Cytobacillus luteolus: one gene and its partner. The protein of the gene in region 2 binds, or shares a complex with, the protein of the main gene of each other region. Links are inferred from orthologs where the notes say so. Each region holds a gene or a part of one and is shown on either strand. Other genes may lie near its edges. The genes, in order: mecA and clpC.

Region 1 (7,400 bases), on a different replicon or contig from region 2:
GTATTGCTAAACCTGATCTAGAGCCATATCAATTAGTTACTGAATACGCTAAGGTTGAAAAAGAAAAGTTAAATGAACTTCAAAACCCTCCTATCTCAAGGCCATGGATTCAGGATTTTACAGCTAGATGGTTAGGGAAAGGTAATTATAAAGTGTATGGCAAGGCAGAAATAGAAGCTCAAATCAGAGGATTAAACGAACAAGGTATTAACGAATATTTAATTTGGAATGCAGGCAATACCTACACTGAAGGTGTAGATTATACACCACTAAATTAGAGAAAAGAAAAAATCCTAACGAATGATATCGTTAGGATTTTTTGTGTCATTAGTTATTCCAGAAAGATTTTTTAGCGTTACCGCCAACGCCTTTCCATCCTGTTTGTGTATTTGCAGCATTATTGAAGCTTACGTCTTTGGTTTTACCACCAAAAAACTTTTCGCCAATTCCATTTAAAACTACACCAATTACAGCAGTAATTCCGATAATAAGAAGGGCAACAAGTGTAAAATCTATTATGTAACCTAACATGAAAGATCCTCCCTTTTATATAACAAGCAATTTTTTATCTAAAATAAAATTAATAGCATATACTTTTATTTTATTCTATATTGAACAGGATTTAAAGGGGAATATTAAATTTAGTGAACATATAATTACTATATCAAAAAATATGGCTCTTTTCTAAAAGGTTGTTATTTTCACATTGAATCATGACTGTTCCTTTGCGCTGCAGGCACTTGCTTTCCGCGGGGAGGAAGTCGAGCCTCCTCAGCGCATGCGCCTGTGGGGTCTCGACCTTTCCTCAACTTCTGAGCAGGAGCCAAGTGCCCTCCGCTCCAATCCACTCTTGTAATATTTTCATTTAAATCAACAAAATTTATGAAAAGAGCCAAAAATAAAAAAGTAAATTATGTTACCATATAAATAAGGATGAAAACTTGAAAGGGAGTGTTTCATTTGAGTTGGTATACTAAGTTAAGTCAGTATTTTCCAGTTGAGGAAATGAAATCACAAGAGCATATGGAGATTCTTTTAAAGGAACAAGGAGACATTTACCATAAAGATGAAGGTCCAAATCATGTATTAATGTACGCGGAATTTGATGAATTTATCTTTATTGACTATTTATTTGTTTCAGGGGCCGCAAGGGGACAGGGGCTTGGCAGAAAGCTAATAGAGAATTTAAAAATGAAAAATAAGGCGATTATATTAGAGGTTGAGCCGATTGACTATGAAGACACAGATACTGAGAAACGTTTAAGGTTTTATAAACGTGAAGGGTTTGAACACGCTCAGTCTATTGGGTATAGACGTCTATCTTTAGCCACGAATGAAGTGAATCAGTTAGAAATTTTATTTTGGTCTCCGACAAATGAGTCTGAAGAAGCCATCTTTGAAGCAATGAGAAAAACCTATAACTTGATTCATACCTATAAGGACAAAGAGGTGTATGGAAGGTCTTATCAAAGTGTGAATGATGTGTTAACATATAACAAAAAAAATGATAGCGACGATATTTTATCGGATGTATAAGTATTTGTATAAAAATTGTATAACTATTTATGACAAATTTGTGAATTCATCTATCATTTCAAATTAATTTATTGTATAATAAATGGAGATATTACTTAATTAAAGTAATTACAATAAAAGATTTAGTTTTTCTTACAACTTTAGATAAATCGTTGTCTTACTTAAACTCATCTTTATTAAAGGGAGTGAATCTATTTATGGTAACATTATTTACTTCACCAAGCTGCACATCATGTCGTAAGGCTAAATCATGGCTAGAGGAACATAGTATTCCATATACAGAAAGAAACATATTCTCTGAGCCATTATCAATTGTAGAAATTAAAGAGATTCTTCGAATGACTGAGGATGGAACTGATGAAATCATTTCAACTCGTTCGAAGATATTTCAGAAGCTGAATATTAATGTTGAATCCATGCCATTACAGGATTTATATGCATTAATTCAAGAGCATCCTGGCTTGTTACGTAGACCTATCATCATTGATGAGAAACGTTTGCAAGTAGGCTATAATGAGGATGAGATACGACGCTTCTTACCAAGAAAAGTTCGTACTTTCCAACTACGAGAAGCACAAAAATTAGTAAACTAAACATAGAGTATGTGTGCAAAAAACTTCTACATGTAAATTTGTAGAAGTTTTTATTTTTCAATGGCACGGTAGTCTAGTTTTTAACCCCAGAATAACTTTTAATCCGGTTTGTAAGCAGTCCAGCAAAAAGGATAAGACAAATACTAAGAAAAGGAATCATTGTAAGAAGTGGTTGATAGTTTTCATATAAGTAGTGAAGTCTTTCCTCATTAACGATCATTTTTCCAGCAGTGTAGGCAAGTATACTTGCACCAAAGTAAATGAGTACAGGAAATTTTTCCATTAGGTATAAGATAACTTTACTTCCCCAAATAATGATTGGAATGGATACACATAATCCTAAAACAACGAGATAAAAGTTGCCGTGTGCAGCACCAGCTATTGCAATAACATTGTCGATACCCATGATTAAGTCTGCTATGACAATTGTTTTAATGGCTGCAAATAACGTAATACCACCTTTAATCCTGGAAGTATCCTCATTATGATCTACCAGCAATTTGTAAGCAAGTAGTAGCAAAAACACACCGCCAGCAAATTGTAGGAATGGGATTTTTAGTAAGAATACAGCCGCAATAGTCACTACAATTCTGATGAACACTGCCAAAACTGTACCAAGGACGATTGCTTTATTTCGTTTAGTTTCTGGGAGGTTTCTACAAGCTAATGCAATTACGATTGCGTTATCCCCACCTAAAATAATGTCAATACCAATGATTAATAAAATAGATGTAATTAACTCTAAGTCCAACACAAATCCTCCCTTAGACAAGTCATACTACTATGTATAAGTAAAAAGCAATTTAGTTATGACAACAAACAAAACAGTATTTAAATATATGGTAGGATTATGGGCTATAGGGCGAATAACTGTTTTTATGAAATTCGGCTTTTTTATTTCCATTCTCAAGCTTTTTATCATAAAATAAGAGTACAAGATATTGATGTCTCCTTTAAAGGATTATCTACTCTTGTTTTTGGGTAAAGTGGTAAAGAACTGTATACATCGACTCGGGGGTATTTTTGTCCCTTCAAAAATGGAGCTAGAAGGGAGAGGTTTTAGCTTATGGAAATCGAACGTATTAATGAATATACAGTAAAGTTTTATATTTCATATGTTGATATAGAAGAAAGAGGCTTTGACCGCGAGGAAATTTGGTATAACCGTGAAAGAAGTGAGGAGCTCTTCTGGGAAATGATGGATGAAGTTCATCAGGAAGAAGAGTTTACAGTAGAGGGTCCATTATGGATTCAAGTCCAAGCGTTAGAAAAAGGTCTTGAAGTTCTGGTAACACGGGCGCAAATATCTAAGGATGGACATAAATTCGAACTACCAATCTCTGATGAAAAATTTAGGGATATGCCAGTAGATGAAAGAATTGAATCATTACTTGATGAGCATTTTAATACAAAGCGTAATTCAGATAGTGATTTACCATCAAATGATGAAGATCAATTAGATTTTTTACTTCGTTTCCAGGATTTTGAAGATGCTATCTCACTTGCACATCGTACACAGCTTCTAGAATTAACAAATAAACTATACTATTTTGAAGGTCACTATTATCTCTATATCGAATTCTTAGATGCGGATTGTACTGAAGACGAACTTGAGAATACACTAAGTGTAGTCTTAGAATACGGCCAAGAATCTAGAATTTCAATTCATCGAATTGAAGAGTACGGAAAGACAGTCATGAAAGAAAGTGCACTATCAGAAATAGCTAAACACTTTCCATTAAAATAAAGGACCGATTTCAGTGTGAAATCGGTCTTTTTTTACAATGTTGGTTTTCTAGGACGGTGAAACAATATGAAAAATACATTGAGAGTCATTGTATTTTTAGGCATCATATCTCTTTTGCTTTTTTTCAGCAAAGGTTATTGGGAAGGTTGGCTTATAGGTGCTTTAAGTATTATGTTTACCCTCTCTGCAATATTTATTGCTATTATTATCTTTTTAGAAAATAGACATCCTACGCAAACGCTGACTTGGCTAGTAGTACTAGGGAGCTTCCCATTACTCGGTTTCTTTTTCTATCTTATTTTTGGACGCAACTATAGAAAGAAGCGACTTTTCCAGAAAAAGGCATTATTAGATGAGCAAACTTTTTCACAATTTGAAGGTAGCTTCGAAAACAATGAAGAAAAAATTGATCAAGTTGGTGAGAATCAACAACACTTATTTCGCCTAGCACACAGAATCGGTAAAAGTCCCGTTTCTTTTGCTACTGATACGAAAGTATTAACGAATGGAGAAATGACGTTTTCAACGATTTTCGAAGAGTTAAGAAAAGCAAAGCACCATATTCATTTAGAATATTATATTGTAAGACATGATGGAATTGGCCAAGAATTGAAGAACATTCTCATAGAAAGAGTAAAGAATGGTGTCAAAGTTCGTTTCTTATATGATGCAGTAGGGGGATGGAAACTCTCTAAGAAGTATATTCGTGAGCTCCGTGAAGCGGGAGTGGAAATGATTCCATTTTCTCCAGTAAAACTTCCGTTTCTAAATAATAAGATTAATTTCCGTAATCACCGAAAAATTGTTATTGTTGATGGATCTATTGGATTTGTAGGTGGGTTAAATGTTGGAGATGAATACATAGGGAAAAACAAATACTTTGGTTTTTGGCGTGACACTCATCTCATGTTAAAGGGAGAGGCTGTCCGAACTTTACAATTGATTTTCTTTCAAGATTGGTATCATATGACTGGGGAAAAGCATTTGAATCAATATTACCTTTCTCCAGAGTTAATTGAAGAAAATCAATTGGGTGGGGTCCAATTAATAGCGGGGGGTCCTGATAATGAGTGGGAAGTTATTAAGAATCTATTTTTCTCGATGATTATCTCTGCTAAAAAGTCAATCTGGATTGCCTCACCTTATTTTATACCTGATGAAGATATTTTATCTGCTTTAAAAATAGCCGCACTAAGTGGCATAGATGTTCGAATACTCGTTCCTTACCATCCTGATAAAAAAATTGTATTCTATGCCTCAAGATCATACTTCCCGGTACTACTAGAGGCAGGGGCAAAAATTTACGAGTATAAAAAAGGGTTTATGCATAGTAAAATAATGATTATTGATGGTGAGTTAGCTTCAATAGGAACTTCTAATATGGATATGAGAAGCTTTCATTTAAACTTTGAAATTAACGCATTTTTATATCGAACAGAAAGTACAATTACATTAGTTCAAGATTTTATTCAAGACATAGAGGATTCAACACAAATTGATAAGGAAACTTTCAATACTCGTTCATTAAAACAAAGACTATTTGAATCTACTTCAAGATTATTATCCCCGTTGTTATAAGCCTTAATTTATGAGGCTTATTTTTTTTACAAAGGAATTCTCTCAGCTCGTGACGAATAAGAAAAGGGATAATTTTAAAAGGAGGAATCATTTTGTTTGTAGCGAAAAACAATAATGGAATGTTTATTTCACTTCTAGATAGCCGACCAAAAGAGGATTTAATTCAATTGAGAAAGGAGTTCCAATTCTATTGTTCAGCCTGTCAACATCCAGTACAGATGAAGCTAGGGGAGAAACGCTTACCTCATTTTGCGCATTTAAGGGATTCAAAGTGTATTACGCAAAGAGAGCATGAAACACCATACCATTTGGAGGGAAAAAAACAACTCTATAGTTGGTTAAAGAATCTAAGTACAGAATTAGAATTAGAGCCCTTTATACCAGAAATTAAACAAAGACCAGACCTATTAATAAAGGTAAACAAACAACAATTCGCAATTGAATTTCAATGCTCCCAGATTTCGTACGAGCACCTTAGTAAAAGGACAAAAGCCTATAAATCTATAGACATTCACCCCCTTTGGATACTTGGTGAATCTTGGTTAAAAACGAATGCAGATCCACTTTTCTCTTTATCCTCGTTTCAGTGGTTATTCGCAACCATACCACAAAGTACAAACTCTAATTGCTTTCCATCTATCTTATACTTTAATCCAATGACAAAAATCGTTACAAAACTGTCAAACTTAACTCCCTTTTCACCTACGCAAACCTTTGCAACAATACAGAAATTTGCTCCTAACGATACTCTTACTGAAATTCTAAATGCCTCTTTGTCTCTAAATTCACAAATGTTAACTTTATGGCTTGAAAAAAAGAAAAATTGGAGATATCAATTTTCGATGTTTCCAGACCGTAAACTAAAGCCTTTATTCTTAGAGTTATATACAGCCCGGATTACAAGAGCTTCTATTCCTGCTGAAGTTGGGTTACCTTTTCCTACTGTGTATTTGATTGAAACCTCAGCAGTTATATGGCAGTTATGGATCTTACTAGACTCAATCATACCTGTTACTTCTAACGCACCCATATCCTTTGAAAATACGTATCGCCTTTTTAGAGAAAGAGTGAGTGAGGGACATATTAAAATTAGACACTTACCAAACATAGTAGGCCAGCACTATTCCTTCGCCATTATGGATTACCTTCAAGTCCTGACAAAACTAGGTATATTAAAAAGGATAAATGCACGTAACTTTATAAAAGTTAATGAAATCATACTTCCTAAGAACGGGGAAGAAGCTTTAGAACTAGATAAGGCTGTATTAAAGAAGTTATATGGTGGAAAATATACCCTGTAATGAGAAGTTATAGCTATGTAAATCATAAGAAAGATAAGATTCTAGTAGGAGGGATTATCAATGAAGAAGAAATTAGGCACAAAAAATAAACGTAATAGAGGGTTACTTTACTCAATGTTAGCCATTGGTGCAGGAGCGGCTGTCTATGGGCTTACAAAGACAATGGTTACTAAAAACATTGAAAATAATCCAGATCCTAACTACGAACCAGATAATCCTGAAATATTTAATTATTATTATTAATAAACTATAATATAGTAAAATGAAGCCCTACTTAATAAGTAGGGCTAAATAGTGGTTGGCCTTATAGAAAATTCACATTTTAGGAAGGAAAAAAGGGGTAGTATAACGAATTAATCTAAGATGGAGTTTTTTCGACTATCGAAATACATAAGGAGGTTACACAGATGGCTGAACAAACAGCAGTGAAGAAATTACCAAATCGTAACGAAATTAAAGTTGAAGACACATGGAGACTTGAAGATATTTTTGAGACGGACCAGGCATGGGAAAATGAATTTTCAGCGGTAAAAGCAATGATACCTAAGATTTCTGAATTCCAAGGTAAGTTAGGTGAGTCAGCAGATCATTTAGCTGAAGCACTGGCATACCAAGATGCAATCTCAATGCGCTTAGGAAAATTAT
Region 2 (7,483 bases):
CACATACCTTATTTAGGTTAAAATCATTGGTAACTACTACACCCATTGTTAACTGTGCTAGCTTTACAAGCTTACTATCGACCTCAGCAATTTCATCAAAGTCGCCTTCATAAATCTCAACTTTGATTGATAACTCCTTCTGGATACGATTTAAAATATCTAGCCCTCTTCTACCGCGATTTCGTTTAAGTACATCTGAAGAGTCTGCTATATGCTGCAATTCTTCAAGGACAAATCTAGGGATAACAATAACCCCTTCTAAGAACCCAGTTTGGCAAATGTCCGCAATTCTCCCATCAATAATGACACTTGTATCTAAAATTTTTAACTTCTTTGCTGATGGGTCAACCTCTTCATCATCTAGACCTTTTTTCTTACCACTTTTATTAGAGCTACTAAATAGATTAACTAGTTCGTCTCTCTTTTTAAAACCAACTTGGAATCCTAGGTAGCCTAGAAGTAGGGTTACAAAAATAGGGACTACTGTATTTACAACAGTAAACTGTATGGACTTTAAAGGAATAACAATTAAAAAAGCAACGATTAATCCAAAAATAATACCTAAACTTCCAAACAATACATCGGTAACTGGTGCTTTCACTAACGTTTCTTCAAGCCATCTAATTAAACCAACAATGTAATCAACTAACCAAAATGTAGTAATGAATAAAATAATAGCACCTAATATGGCAAGTGTATATGGTTTATCTAAATACGGAATATCACCGACATTTAACAGCTCAAATAGTTCAGGTATAAAGAAAATCCCGAGCATTCCTCCTATTATAAGAAAAAATAGCTGTACAATACGTTTTAACATTCCTTCACCTCCTCCTTATCATTATTAACACTTTAAAATTATTGAAACCTGTATCCTATAGTTTTTTTAATTGTCTTTGGAAAGATTCATATAAATAAAAAAAATATAAATATATCACCATTAGAGTATCATCTACGAATTTTAGTGTCAATTTAACAAAAGGACCCATTTTATCATAGATAAATTGTATTATCAATTCATATTTGCCTATCAATAAATAACTGCTCTCTAATTCTTTTTAACCCCTCTTTGATCTTTCTTGCGCGTACCTCCCCTATCCCTTCAACCTCGTCTAACTGTTCTACGGATGATTGCATAATTTGTTTCATATTTTGAAAGGTTGATACTAAATTTTCTATGATAAGTGGAGGTAGTCTAGGGATTTTGTTTAAAATACGATATCCCCTGGTAGCTATTACTTCATCTGGGTCTGTTGCAACTGAATATCCTAATAATTTCAAGATAATCGTATCATCTAGTAATTCCTCATTTGATAGCTCTTGTAGTTTATCTAAAATTTCATAAGGCTCACTAGCTCGATCCTTCATATAATCCTTTATGACTAGAGCCGCTTCTTTTTCTACGTTCACTAGAAGCTCTGTCATTTGCAAGCGAAGAAGTCTTCCCTCTGTTCCTAATTCATTAATATAGCAAAGAATCTCACTTTTGATACGAAGTACCATCTCAATGCGGTGAAGAACCTGTAATACCTCAGCATGAGTTACTAGCTCTTCAAACTCAAGTGCACCAAGATCTGTAATCGCTTGATCAAGCACTGTTTTATATTTTTCTAAAGTTTGTATCGCTTGATTGGCTTTTGTTAAGATAACACCGATATCCTTTAGTGCGTAACGGAATTCTCCTTGATAAAGGGTAATGACGTTTCTACGTTGTGAAATAGCAACTACAAGTGCACCTGTTTGCCTTGCAACCCGCTCCGCCGTCCGGTGACGCATACCGGTTTCAGTAGACAGTGTATTTGTACTTGGGACAAGTTGTGCATTTGCATATAAAATCTTGCTTCCGGATTCATTTAGAATGATTGCTCCGTCCATCTTGGCAAGTTCATATAAATAAGCTGGTGAAAAAGGGCTATTTATTTGAAAACCCCCATCTACAACCTCTTTAACTATTTCATTATAGCCCACAACAATTAAACCACCTGTTTTGGCACGAAGTACATTATCAATCCCTTCCCGTATAGGTGTGCCTGGAGCAATAAACCGAAGAATATGATTTAAACTCTTATCATTTTGATGGTGTTCAATCATTCATTATCCCCCTAACGTGTATTGTAGAGCTTCCCTCACACTTGCTACTCCAACAACCTCTACTCCTTTTGGTACTGTCCATCCTCCTAAATTACGCTCTGGAATAATTACTCGTTCAAAACCAAGTTTAGCAGCCTCCTGAACCCTTTGTTCAATCCTTGCTACTCGCCTTACTTCACCTGTTAGACCGACCTCTCCAATGAACACATCGGTAGGTTTTGGTGGTTGATCACGAAAACTAGAAGCAATACTTATAGCGACTGCTAGATCAATTGCAGGTTCATCCAGCTTTACTCCTCCTGCTACCTTCAAATATGCATCTTGATTTTGTAAGAGAAGTCCAACTCTCTTTTCAAGAACAGCCATTAGTAAGGATACACGGTTATGATCTATACCGGTTGCCATACGTCTAGGATTTCCAAAGCTAGTTGGAGATATTAATGCTTGAATTTCTACTAATACCGGTCGTGTTCCCTCCATTGAAGCGACAACAGTTGATCCTGCCGCTCCCTTTGACCGTTCTTCTAAGAAAATTTCTGACGGATTAGCTACTTCTTCTAATCCCGATTCCTTCATTTCAAAAATGCCCATTTCATTTGTAGATCCAAACCGGTTTTTTACTGCTCTCAAAATACGGTATGTATGATGTCTCTCTCCTTCGAAGTATAAAACTGTATCCACCATGTGTTCTAATAATCTCGGACCTGCAATGGATCCCTCTTTAGTAACATGACCTACAATAAAAATAGCAATCCCTTTCGTTTTCGCAATTTTCATCAATTCAGAAGTACATTCTCTTACTTGCGAAACACTGCCAGGTGCGGATGTAACTTCTGAATGATAGACTGTTTGAATTGAATCTACGACTACAAATCCGGGGTTTGTTTGTTCGATAGCCTGGGAAATATACTCTAAGTCTGTTTCAGCCAAAACAAATAACTGGTCAGAAACAACACCAAGACGGTCTGAGCGTAGTTTTGTCTGTTTAACTGATTCTTCACCTGAGATATATAAAACTTTTTCTTTACTCGCAAGCTGTGAAGAAACTTGTAACAATAATGTCGACTTTCCGATCCCTGGATCACCGCCTATTAATACGAGAGACCCTCTTACAATCCCCCCTCCAAGAACACGATTAAATTCAGAAATTGAAGTGTACATACGGGGCTCGCTACTTGTTTCAATTGAAGAGATAGGTGAAGGTTTGGTAACGATTGAGGAATTACTGTGGACAAACGCACCTCTTCTTGAGGGCTTTGCTTCGATTTCTTCAACAAATGTATTCCATGCTTCACATCCTGGGCACTTCCCCATCCATTTTGGTGATTCATAACCACATGATTGACAGATAAACTTTGTTTTTTTCTTTGCCATGATTTAGATACCCTCTCTTATTAAAATACCTTTGCTAATGTTAAATTATGTTACTTTTTGTAAGAAATCATAACAAACCTTACAAAAAAAGCCGAGATATACATCAAAAATATAGTTTTGAATTGTATACCTCGGCAGGTAGTTAGTTCTTATTTTACCTTTTCAGCAGACCTAACGACAAATTCACCATTTTCAATGTCTAAGACAATACTTTGACCCTTTTCAATCGTTCCTCGCAATAATTCCTCAGAAAGACGGTCTTCGACTTGTTTTTGGATTGCTCTACGTAAAGGCCTTGCTCCATATTCTAAATCGTGGCCTTCTTCCACAATTTTATCTTTTGCAGCATCTGTTAGTTCTAACTTAATTTCCTGTTCAACTAATCGTTTTGTTAATTGATCGGACATTAATGTAACAATGTCTTTCAAATGCTTTTTCTCTAAAGCATGGAAGACTATTATTTCATCAATACGATTTAAGAACTCTGGTCGGAAGGATTTTTTAAGCTCCTCCATAACCTTGCTCTTCATGTCCTTATAATCTTGTGTTTCATCTTGTAGATTAAATCCAACATACTTGTTTCTCTTTAAGGTACTAGCCCCTACGTTAGATGTCATAATCACTATTGTATTACGGAAATCGACTAATCGACCTTTCGAATCTGTTAAGCGTCCATCCTCTAATACCTGTAATAAAATATTGAATACGTCTGGATGTGCTTTCTCAATTTCATCTAAAAGAACAACAGAATAAGGTTTACGACGTACCTTCTCTGTTAGTTGTCCGCCTTCCTCATATCCAACATATCCTGGAGGTGAACCTACTAATCTTGAAGTCGAATGCTTTTCCATATACTCTGACATATCAATACGGATCATTGCATCCTCATCACCGAATATTGATTCAGCTAAAGCTCTTGCTAGCTCCGTCTTACCCACACCAGTAGGTCCTAAGAAAATAAATGAACCTGTTGGGCGTTTTGGATCCTTTAAGCCTGCTCTTGAACGTCTAACTGCCTTAGCAACTGCTTTTACAGCTTCTTCCTGTCCAATTACACGCGAGTGAAGGATTTCCTCCATATTTAATAACTTTTCAGTTTCTGTTTGAGCTAGCTTAGCTACAGGAATACCAGTCCAGTTCGCAACAACTGTTGCAATATCATCCACCGTAACTTCAGAGTTTTCTTGACCTTGTTTTTCTTTCCAGTTTTTCTTTGTTTCTTCAAGCTTTTCTCTCAAGCGCTGTTCACTGTCACGTAAGGATGCGGCTTTTTCAAATTCCTGACTTTGCACTGCAGCGTCCTTTTCCTTCCTAACACCCTCTAGCTTTTGCTCGAGCTCTTTTAAATTAGGAGGAGCAGTATAGGATCGTAAACGAACTTTCGAACCAGCTTCATCAATTAAATCAATTGCTTTATCTGGTAAAAATCGATCTGAGATATAACGGTCAGATAGTTTTACAGCTTGAATGATAGATTCATCAGTAATTGAAACACGATGATGCGCTTCATAGCGGTCTCTTAGCCCTTGTAAAATTTGAATGGATTCTTCAATAGTTGGTTCATCTACTTGTATAGGCTGGAATCTTCTTTCTAATGCTGCATCTTTCTCAATGTACTTTCGGTACTCATCTAGTGTAGTTGCTCCAATACATTGCAATTCTCCACGTGCTAATGACGGTTTTAAAATATTTGAAGCATCGATGGCACCTTCTGCTCCACCAGCACCAATTAATGTATGAAGCTCATCAATGAATAAAATGATATTTCCTGCTTGGCGAATTTCATCCATTACCTTTTTTAAACGATCTTCGAATTCACCACGATATTTTGTTCCAGCTACAACTGTTCCCATATCTAATGTCATTACACGCTTATCTCTTAGGGTTTCAGGTACCTCATTGTTAATAATTTGTTGCGCTAACCCTTCGGCAATTGCTGTTTTACCTACACCTGGCTCACCAATAAGAACAGGATTATTTTTCGTACGACGGCTCAGGACTTCAATCACACGCTGTATTTCTTTGCTTCGACCAATAACAGGGTCAAGACTTCCTTCTCTTGCAATGGCAGTTAAGTCTCTTGCTAAACTATCAAGTGTCGGAGTATTTGCATTAGCTGCTCCTCCTCCTTGATGCCCTGAAGAAGACTCATTGCTACCTAGTAGTTGTAGAACCTGTTGTCTAGCTTTGTTTAAGCTAACACCTAGATTATTTAAAACTCTTGCAGCCACTCCCTCACCTTCACGAATTAATCCAAGTAGGATATGTTCCGTTCCGACATATGAGTGACCAAGCTTTCTAGCTTCGTCCATAGATAGTTCGATAACTTTTTTTGCTCTAGGTGTATAGTGGATTGTTTGTGATGCATCTTGACCACGACCGATAAGGCCTTCTACTTCTTTTTGAATTTTTTCAGGACCTAATCCTAAAGCAACTAAAGCCTTCGCTGCAATCCCTTCACCTTCGCGAATTAAACCTAATAAAATATGTTCTGTACCGATATTGTTATGTCCTAAACGCACCGCTTCTTCTTGCGCTAGTGCTAATACTTTTTGTGCTCGCTCAGTAAATCTTCCAAACATCATCGATCATCAACCTCCAAGCTCATTTGTATTTTCTTCTTCAAGCTTTAATCGTTCTCGAATTAATGTGGCTCTTCTTATATCTCTTTCATTTGCTCTTAATGCACCACCTGAATATAACTGTAAAAAACCAGGTTGTGTTAATATCATTAATTCATTCAAGATTGTTCTGGAAATGTTCTTGAGAATTCCTAAATCAATTCCTAATCGAACATCAGACAAGCATTTTGCTGCTTCTTTCGACTCAATAATACGGCTATTAGCCAGAACACCATAGGAGCGATATACTCTGTCTTCTAATTGTATGTTTGAAGTCTTAACTAATGCTTCTCTGGCAGATCGTTCTTGTGAAATCAACTGACTAACAACGCTATTTAGATCCTCAACAATGTCCTCTTCCGTTTTTCCAAGTGTCATTTGATTCGATATTTGAAATAAATTTCCTAATGCTTCACTACCTTCACCATATATCCCTCTCACAACCAAACCAAGTTGATTAATAGCAGGAATAATTCGCTTCATTTGGTCTGTTAGAATTAAAGCAGGAAGATGCATCATGACTGAAGCACGCATTCCCGTTCCAACATTTGTAGGGCAGGTTGTCAAATAGCCTTTTTGCTCATCAAATGCATAATCTACATGTTGCTCTATCCAATCATCCAGTTCACTAGCTACCTTTAGTGCTTCATTTAATTGAAATCCGGGGTACAGACATTGTATTCGAATATGGTCTTCTTCATTAATCATAATACTAATTTCTTCATTCTCAGATAAAAGGCAGGCACCAAATGTAGCATCTTTTGCTAAGTGTGGACTAATTAAATGCTTTTCCACTAGTACTCTTTTCTCTAGTGGCTGAAGTTCATCCATTTTTAATAACTCAAACTCACCAATTTCTTGAAAAGACTCCTTTTCAAACCTTTCTTCAAATAGCTTTACAATTGACTGAGCTTCTTCGTTGGTAGATAGAGTTGGGAAAAGCATATCTTCAAAATTTCTAGCTAATCGTATTCGACTACTCAATACAATATCTGAGTCAGGGCCCTCCTGATTCATCCAAGAGCTAATAGCTTGATTGATAAAACGTTGTAGTGACATAGATTAACTTTCCCCCTCTCTATGTTCACTTACCTTTTTTTCTAAGGCACGAATTTGATCTCGAAGTAGTGCTGCTTGTTCAAATTCCTCATTAACAATTTGTTCTTGAAGACTTTGTTTTAACTCTTCAATCTCTTTACGGATATGAATTTTTCCTCCAGCCCGCTTCGGAATCTTGCCAATATGTGCTGTATTTCCACTATGCAATCTTTTTAAGATTGGTGTTAGATGCTTATTAAACGCTTTGTAACACTCGGAGCAACCGAATCTCCCTACCTTAGCAAACTGTTGAAATGTCATGTTACAACGGGGACACTGAGTAATTTCATTATTTATAA

The links.
Region 1: the proteins of clpC (region 2) and mecA are in contact, whole or in part, in a solved structure (PDB 3PXG), measured with the Bacillus subtilis proteins. The link is inferred for Cytobacillus luteolus from one-to-one orthologs.

The regions. Positions count from the first base shown.
Region 1 is NZ_JAGGKM010000001.1:495,162-502,561, forward strand. The notes cover bases 2,094-5,035. They hold mecA (adaptor protein MecA), read left to right. Parts: upstream 2,094-3,195; coding sequence 3,196-3,876; downstream 3,877-5,035. Other genes in these bases: spxA (transcriptional regulator SpxA), read left to right, coding at 2,094-2,129; J2Z26_RS02540 (TerC family protein), read right to left, coding at 2,203-2,880; cls (cardiolipin synthase), read left to right, coding at 3,943-5,035. In the rest of the region: J2Z26_RS02520 (putative glycoside hydrolase), read left to right, coding at 1-278; J2Z26_RS02525 (hypothetical protein), read right to left, coding at 328-531; J2Z26_RS02530 (GNAT family N-acetyltransferase), read left to right, coding at 961-1,536; more of spxA, read left to right, coding at 1,734-2,093; more of cls, read left to right, coding at 5,036-5,454; J2Z26_RS02555 (competence protein CoiA), read left to right, coding at 5,547-6,755; J2Z26_RS02560 (hypothetical protein), read left to right, coding at 6,816-6,998; pepF (oligoendopeptidase F), read left to right, coding at 7,163-7,400. UniProt on the Bacillus subtilis protein: Enables the recognition and targeting of unfolded and aggregated proteins to the ClpC protease or to other proteins involved in proteolysis. Acts negatively in the development of competence by binding ComK and recruiting it to the ClpCP protease.
Region 2 is NZ_JAGGKM010000011.1:2,176-9,658, reverse strand. The notes cover bases 3,333-6,357. They hold clpC (ATP-dependent protease ATP-binding subunit ClpC), read right to left. Parts: upstream 6,051-6,357; coding sequence 3,615-6,050; downstream 3,333-3,614. Other genes in these bases: J2Z26_RS20765 (protein-arginine kinase McsB), read right to left, coding at 6,057-6,357; radA (DNA repair protein RadA), read right to left, coding at 3,333-3,465. Outside these bases: J2Z26_RS20785 (PIN/TRAM domain-containing protein), read right to left, coding at 1-820; DNA integrity scanning diadenylate cyclase DisA, read right to left, coding at 1,018-2,091; more of radA, read right to left, coding at 2,095-3,332; more of J2Z26_RS20765, read right to left, coding at 6,358-7,145; J2Z26_RS20760 (protein-arginine kinase activator protein McsA), read right to left, coding at 7,149-7,483. UniProt on the Bacillus subtilis protein: Competence gene repressor; required for cell growth at high temperature. Negative regulator of comK expression. May interact with MecA to negatively regulate comK.